One region of the Ureibacillus suwonensis genome, then DNA from elsewhere that is predicted to be linked to it. Evidence: predicted binding sites of a transcription regulator. Region 1 holds the regulator's gene; the other holds the start of a gene.
What was found. The regulator LexA, encoded in region 1, represses DNA repair genes until DNA is damaged. The targets are predictions, from matches to a motif close to CGAACATATGTTCG.

Region 1 (4,137 bases):
AATGGACCGGCATCATTAAGGGAATATACATCCGTCTCGCTTTTTTTAAGCAAATGCAGTACCGCTACCCGGGCATGTCCACGGCCTAATCGGGTTTCATCCTGTACGAAGACAGCAGAAATTTCATTTTCCGAAATATAATCCAGCATTTCAAGCAGTCCATCACGATCAACATCATAACCGCTGTGGCAATCTTCAAATATATTATCCACACGAAAGCCCAAACTTCGGGCATATCGTGAAAGCTCTTCCTTTTGCCGTTCCAGGGAAGTTTCCTGTTCAGCTTTTTCCGTACTTACTCTTGCATAAATAACCGCCTTGTTATTTCCCATTATCGTTTGCTCGCTACCTTTACTGATTGAATTTCATCCTCTTCATTAATGGCAATATAGATCGCATCTTTCGGAACCGGGATCATCAACGTTTCTCCGGCAATGATATGTTCTCCGTCAAGATTGTTTTCAACCGCCACCATCCGAATCCAATCCTCTTTCGTCAAATTTCCTTTATAGCGATCCGCCAATGTCCAAAGGGTATCGCCTTCTTTGATTGTAATTTGTTCGAAAGTCAATTCCCCTTCATCTGTAATAAAAATATAAGCAATTATGATTAAAGAAACAATAATCAGCACTTTTAAGTAATGATTTCTTTTTAACCAAGCCATAATTTTCTTCCCCTTTTACGAATGTTTGTTCCGAATATCTGTTCTTACTTTAATACGAACGTACGTTTTTGTCAAGAGTGTTTTTCGAACTTGTGTTTGCATTCTCCGAGATTCATTGCTATACTATATGTAAAATATGTAAAACTATTCACATTAGAGGTGACCACGATGGAAAAGCTGTCAAAAAGGCAAAGAGATATTTTGGAATTTATAAAGAAGGAAGTTCGGGCAAAAGGATATCCTCCATCCGTTCGGGAAATAGGTGAGGCGGTTGGGCTTGCCTCCAGCTCAACAGTACATGGTCACCTTACGCGCCTGGAACAAAAAGGATATATCCGAAGAGACCCGACAAAACCTCGGGCGATTGAAATATTGGATGGTGAAGAAGAACCGCAAAAACAATCAGTAATTCATGTGCCATTGGTTGGCCGGGTGACTGCCGGAAGCCCAATTACAGCGATCGAGAACATCGAGGAATACTTTCCTTTACCTGACGCATACGGAACAAGCAACGATCAATTATTCATGTTGGAAGTGATGGGGGATTCGATGATTGAAGCAGGGATTTTGGACGGGGATTATGTCATTGTAAAGAAAACATCCACTGCGAATAATGGGGATATTGTAGTTGCCATGACCGAAGAAAATGAAGCGACCGTGAAACGTTTTTATAAGGAAAAAGACCACTTCCGCCTTCAACCGGAAAACTCGGCGATGGATCCGATTATTGTGGATAAAGTGACCATCTTGGGAATCGTTGTTGGTTTGTACCGAAGATTTCATTAATGAAATAAAAAAACTCGCAATCTCTTAATTGGAATGCGAGTTTTTTTATTTTATTTTTTTCTACAGGCATGAACAAATGCTTCAAATAACTTCTTTGAAACCTCTTCGCCGCAAATGGCCAATTGTTCCGGATGCCATTGAACGCCCAGACAGAACGGAGCCGTTTGATGTTCCACCGCTTCCACTATGCCATCGCTTGATACTCCGACAACCCTGAGATCTGCCGCAACATCCTTAATCGCCTGATGATGGAAGGAATTTACTGAGATTTTGTCCGATTGAACAATTCGGCTCAATCGGCTTTGTTTTTGAAGCTGTACAAAATGGGACGTTTCAAAGCGGGGAGAGGTTTGGGAATGAAGGAGAACCTTTCCTTCCAATTGATCATAAATATCCTGGTAAATGGTTCCCCCAAGCGCCACATTCAATACTTGCAAACCACGGCAAATGGCAAGAATCGGAATATGGTGTTGGATCGCCAGTTTTGTCCATTGGATTTCCCGTTCATCCCGTTTCGTGAAGACCCTTCCCAACTTTGGAAGCGGTTCTTCTCCAAAGAAAATTGGATTGATATCCCCTCCGCCGGTAAGCAATAACCCATCAATTGTACAAATCATCCGGTCGCCAGCCGATTCTTCGGCATATGGCAGGCAGACTGGGACTCCTCCCGCATCCACCACCGCTTTCACGTACGCCTCATTAACCTTATATATCCCATCATCCCAATCCAACGTGATGCCAATTATCGGTTTTATGCAGGTTTCCTCCTTTATGGCTAAAATATTCCTGACCAAAGGCAAAGAGTTTGAACATTTCTTACTTTAAATGCTGCATATTCCGATTGTTTTCGACATCTTTTGCTTCATAGTGACAAAGGTTTGACAGAAAAAAGATTCATTTTTACTAATAGAGATTCGGACCGGAATAGAGCTTTCTGCTTACAATGGGAAAAGAGCATCTTCCAATTCCATAAATTATTATTTTCACTATAGCAATATTTAAAGATATTTCTTTTTCAATCACTAATAATTCTGTTAATTAATAGTTTTTTATTATAATATAACCAGTTCATCAAAAATAATAGGTCGTGCGGCCTTTTGGATTTTTAGAAAAAGTTACTATTTATCCATAAATACTATTAAGTAATTTTATACCATTGACGGTAATATTGAGAAATTTTATATTCATTATGTAAGATGTCTGTACTACTCCGATTCGAAGATCATTCTTCGACAAAAGTAAGACAGGCTATACATAATGCTGGGAGGTGTAGTCATGGAATTAGTAGGAAACTTATTACAATTAGTACTTGGTTTACTTAACAGCCTTTTAGGCGGTCTTCTTTAATCCTGACAAACAGAAAGTTTCTTTATAAGCTTTCTGGACAAGCTGTTCTTTATTTCAATTTGGAATACCCAGCTTAAGCTTTTAGCTGGCATAAGTAAGATATGGGATGAACTTATGCCGGCTAATTTTCTTTTCAGGTCAACATGCAAATGATGTCGACAAAATTCATCTTGCATAGTAAATCCTTCATCATCATATTTTTGAATTTTTTATGAACCATGTTTGAAGAGCCTTTTCTGATTGACAAAGGCCGTAAGTTGAATACTGTCTCTCTTTCCAATTTATAACAAGTTCCCTTTTATACATAACATCCTTTAAAAGGATCAAAGAACAGAGAAAGGGCAGTTACCCTTAAAATCAGTGTTCCAATTACACAATCCAATCAGTTTGCTGGTATAAAGTCCCTATCGGAGAGGTTGGGGCTTGTACCAGCTACTATTATTTTTGAAAAATCTCCCAACAACATAATTCTTTATGACTATTCATAGAGAAACATTACTTTATCATCTTTGGTTAGCTCATCAAACCATATGAATTTTCTGTTACAATATTACGCTTTCTTTATTGTTTTTACCATTTTTACGCTTATAATGTCAACATGGAAATTTTATTCGGTATCCGTTTCTTTTTGTCTTCAAATCTTATTAGCCCTGCCCATCTTCAACGAATAGCATAAACTTCTGATTTTCGTTTCACCGCTTATCCGCTTTTTGAATTTTTCCGGAAACCCTTCAAAATTCACACCATTGCATTTTCCAATAAAAAAACACCCCAAAAGTCAGCTTTTCCAGTCCAACTTTTGGGATGCGGATTCATCATCTATCCATTATCCACCATATTATTAAAGCTCCAAATCAGCAGAGGTTTCTACACTTTAAAACAAATTCCAATACCATCGGATCATTGCATCGCCGTAAAAATATACAATGATGGCCGCAACGGCAATGGATGGCCCAAAAGGAACCGGGACTTTGCGGCTTTGCTTGCGAACTTTGATTACAATGATTCCAACAATCACGCCAATAACACTGGCCAAAAACAATGCGAGCAATGTCTTCACGGTTCCCAAAACCAGCCCAATTAAGAAAAACAGCTTAATATCGCCTCCACCCATTCCGCCTTTTGAGATCACAGCAATGAAATATAAAATGCCAAATCCGGCCGCAGCACCGAGGAGGGAATCCCACCACGGTTCAAGGGGGGAAGCGATACGGCCGATGATCAGAAAAGGCAGAAAGAAAAGAAGCACTTTATCTGGAATGATCATGTATTGAATATCCGAAACGACGATTATGGCCAATAATGAAATGAAAAAGAGTGCAACGGCCAGTTCAATCGAT
Region 2 (4,137 bases), on a different contig from region 1:
AAAATGTCAAAGCATCGGCCGCTTTTAATTCTGCATAATTTGTTACGACAAAAAATATAATCCCAATCATTAAACACCAGGCCATTATATTGGGAAACACGACAAATAATCGCAATAATCCAGGATTCAATTTCGGTTGATTCATATTTTCCCCTCCCCACCCCTATCATACAATAAAATCAATCGGATATTCCATTATTTTCTGTTTTCTGTATCCTTTCCTATATAATAGGCTATTTATGGATGAAGTTCATTCAACTTTCCATTTTTCCACTGGAACGCAGAAAAATCATTGGCCACAAAAATGTTGGGGAAAATAGTTTTTGCTTCTTTGATCAGCTTGCCGGTTTCATGGGGCAAAAACCGTGCACTGATATGGTTGAGGATCAAATGTTTGGCATTGGCTTCTTTTGCCACCTTTGCGGCTTCCACATTCGTTGAGTGTCCGTAATCTTTTGCAAGATGGGATGTTGCATGGTCGAATGTTGCTTCATGAATGACAATATCGGCATTTTGGCTCAATTCAATGGATTGCTTGCAATATCGGGTATCTCCCAATACGGTTATGACAAATCCTTTTTTTGGGGGGCCCGTCACCTCTTTGCTATAAACTATCGTTCCATCATCAAGCTCCACATCTTCCCCATTTTTCAGTTTTCCCAGTAATGGCCCTTTCGGAACCCCCAGTTTCATTGCCTTTTCGATATACAATTCGCCGGGAAGGGGCTTTTGTTCAATCCGGTAACCGTAGCAAGGAATCACATGTTCCAGCTCTTTTGCGGTGACAATGAATTGATCGTCTTCAAAGATGACCCCTTCTTTTACATCTACATATTGGATCGGATAGTTTAAATGGGTTTTTGTCAGTTCCAATGTGAATTGAACCCATTCCTTTAATCCGGAAGGACCGTAAAGGGTCAGTGGCGTTTGCTCCTCTCCGCCCAAAAAAGAACGGGAGCTGAGCAGTCCAGGGAGGCCGAAAATATGGTCACCATGTAAATGGGTGATAAACACTTTTTCTATTTTTCTCGGTTTGATGGCGGTATGCAAAATTTGATGCTGGGCCGCCTCCCCACAGTCGAATAGCCAAATCGTTCCCCTTTCCTCATACAATTTCATTGCAAGGGAACTTGTATTTCGTTCTTTTGAAGGCATTCCTGCTCCTGTGCCTAAAAATTCCAGTTCCATGTTGAATCTCCATTCTTACAATTCTTCTTTTAAATCTTCCAGGAAGTCTTTACTAAAACTTGTTTTTGATGCATAGCTCTTTTTCTTTACATCGATTCCTTTTTGAATGATTCCTTTACCAAACTTCTTTTCCATTTCATAAATGATTTCATAAATCGGTTCTTCTTTTGCGAATTGCTCATAATTGAAAATCGTAAGTTGTTCGGCCAGATGTTTTTTATCCATCACATTGGAAACGGTGACACCCAAAAGCCGAATCGGCGTACCATCCCATGCCTTAGAAAATAATTCCATGGCCTCATGATAAAGATCCTTTTTCAAATAAATCGGATTTTGCACCGTTTTGCTTTTCGTATGGTTATTCCAATGGCAATCCCGGATTTGGATCGTGATGGTGGAACCGCATAAATTTTTAGCCTCCAGCCTTTCCGCCACTTTTCCGGATAGTTTTAAAAACGTGCTTTCAATGTCCTTCATTTCTGTTATGTCATAGGGAAGGGTGGTGGAATTTCCGACGCTTTTCGTTTCGTAAATGGATTCCGGATCCACTTCCCTTGAATCAATTCCGTTGGCTCTCCTTTTTAGCCGGACCCCGATTTTTCCAAAGGCTTCTTTTAATAGTCCTTCATGGGCATTGGCCAAATCGCCGATGGTATAAATACCTAAAGATTCCAGTTTTTTAGCGGTGCTCTCTCCGACTCCATGCATTTTTATCACCGGGAGTGGCCACAGTTTTTCCGGCACTTCCCTCTTTCTGAGCACAGTGATGCCCATCGGTTTTTTCATGTCAGAGGCCGTTTTTGCCAAAAATTTGTTGGGGGCAATGCCGATGGAACATGGCAAATCCAATTCATTGTAGATTCTAAGCTGTATCTCTTTTGCAAGTTCCAAAGGATGGCGCTCTTTGGCCACTTCGGTCACATCCATATAACCTTCGTCTATGGATACCGGTTCAACCAGTTTGGTATAGCTTCTCAAAATGGTAAACATCGCTTTTGAGGCTTCACGGTACTTTTGAAAATCGGGAGGAAGGAGGATCAATTCCGGACATTTTTTCAATGCTTCTTGAACAATCATCGTCGTATAAACGCCTTTTGCCCTTGCTTCATAGGAACTTGTGACGATGATGCCGCGGCGTTCTTTCGGATTTCCGGCAATCGCGATCGGCTTCCCTTTCAATTCGGGATGATAGGCCTGTTCCACAGAAGCATAGAAACTGTTCATGTCGACATGAAAAATGACCCTTGCCATCTCTTTTCCTCCCCGGTTTCTTTACACATTATTTTATCATAAACCGAAAAAAACCACCTTTTTCGATTCGCCCTGTAAAAAACCCATGATGATTCAAATTTACTATCAACATCATATTGACTTTTAAAAAAATGTTCGATATCCTTTTTGTAAACCAAATATAGAGAAAGGTTAACAAAGGGGGATAAGAATTGTGACGTCTTCAAAAACATATGGACTTGTATTGATTGCATTTGGAGCAGCGATTATTTCCGTTTTAGCTCAAATAACAATCCCGCTTCCGCTCATTCCGATTACCGGACAAACACTCGCCATCGGACTTATTGTTACTATTTTAGGTTTAAAATACGGCACTTTAAGCGTGCTTGTTTATTGTTTGCTTGGAGCGATCGGTTTACCGGTATTTACAGGAATGTCTGGCGGACTTTCCATTATTGTCGGGCCAACTGGCGGCTATATTATCGGCTTTATTCCTACCGCATTATTCATGGGCTGGTATTTAAATAAATTCGGTTATACTTATCTTCATGGATTGATCGCCAATGTGGCAGGAATGATGCTGACACTGGCCTTTGGCACCCTTTGGCTCAAAGTGGTCGCAGACATGTCATTTCTTGCGGCATTCATGGCCGGTGCGGCACCGTTCATCCTATTGGAAATCATCAAAGGTGTCATCGCCGCTTGGGCAGGAATTCTTGTAAGACAACGATTATTGAGCGCAAATTTATTAAAATACGTTTAATTTGCTTATTTATTAAGCTTATGAATAGATACCCCTTCTATCCATACGAAAACCGAATGGCCATTTATTTCGGCCATTCGGTTTTTTCGTACATCCTTAAAATAATTGGAAATTGTTCCATTCATAAACCCTCGGGAAAAGCACTTGCTCATTATAGGATTGATTTTTCACATACACATGAATGTTCGAACTTTTTAACGTTTCAAGAACGGCGGGCTTATCATCAAAATAAACATCCAATTCCAATTTCTTAATGATTTCCACTTTCTCATGATCTTTCATTCCGCAATAAAATTGTCGATCAACGACCGGAAAGCCTTTTTCTTTCAACCAATTTCTCGTTTTTTGACAATACTGTTTCGGTCTCGATGTGATATAAAAAATGGCATGCCCTTCCCTTTCGAGCCGGTTGACAAATTCAATCGCCCCCTCGAAAGCAGGGCAATCGGAAAAATAAATTTCTTCCACCAAGGAATTCCACAAATGATGCCCCTGTTCATCGTTCAACCCAAAAAGTTCATGGATTTCAACCCTTTTTAACTGATGAAAAAGGGCGATATCCACCTGTTTTCCCAATTTTGTATTATATATATGGAAAGCGTGTTCCCTCAGATTGATTAACGTATCATCAATATCAAATCCGATATTCACCATAAACCCACTTTCTGTCTATTCTATGATAATAAATTGATTTGCGAAGTTTTTTTCCTTTTCGATTTGTAAATCGAGCAGTTTTTTTACTTCCTCTTTTCTTTGCTTTTCACATTGTATTAACTTTGATTCATTGATATTGCCCGGTTCAATGCATTCCGCCAACCGATCCGCATCCACCAATGCACTGTTCAACCCAAAGGCCCCGGTCGGCGTCATGGTGTGGCATGCATCCCCAATCAACAGTACATTGTCCTTTTTCCAAACTTCCGTAAAATTGCTATGTACATCGAGCAAAACAAAAT

Region 2: the regulator LexA is predicted to act here: its motif matches at 2,564-2,577, upstream of ACFPOH_RS00810 (DNA polymerase IV).

The regions. Positions count from the first base shown of each region.
Region 1 covers NZ_JBHSNQ010000048.1:122,233-126,369, forward strand. The annotation lists gene ACFPOH_RS05005 (YneB family resolvase-like protein) at 1-332, opposite strand, end outside; gene yneA (cell division suppressor protein YneA) at 332-664, opposite strand; gene lexA (transcriptional repressor LexA) at 833-1,450, shown strand; gene ACFPOH_RS05020 (gamma-glutamyl-gamma-aminobutyrate hydrolase family protein) at 1,501-2,250, opposite strand; gene ACFPOH_RS05025 (prepilin peptidase) at 3,672-4,137, opposite strand, start outside.
Region 2 covers NZ_JBHSNQ010000009.1:103,387-107,523, reverse strand. The annotation lists gene ACFPOH_RS00820 (acyl-phosphate glycerol 3-phosphate acyltransferase) at 1-145, opposite strand, end outside; gene rnz (ribonuclease Z) at 238-1,188, opposite strand; gene ACFPOH_RS00810 (DNA polymerase IV) at 1,204-2,439, opposite strand; gene ACFPOH_RS00805 (biotin transporter BioY) at 2,633-3,181, shown strand; gene ACFPOH_RS00800 (5' nucleotidase, NT5C type) at 3,278-3,832, opposite strand; gene ACFPOH_RS00795 (FAD-dependent monooxygenase) at 3,851-4,137, opposite strand, start outside.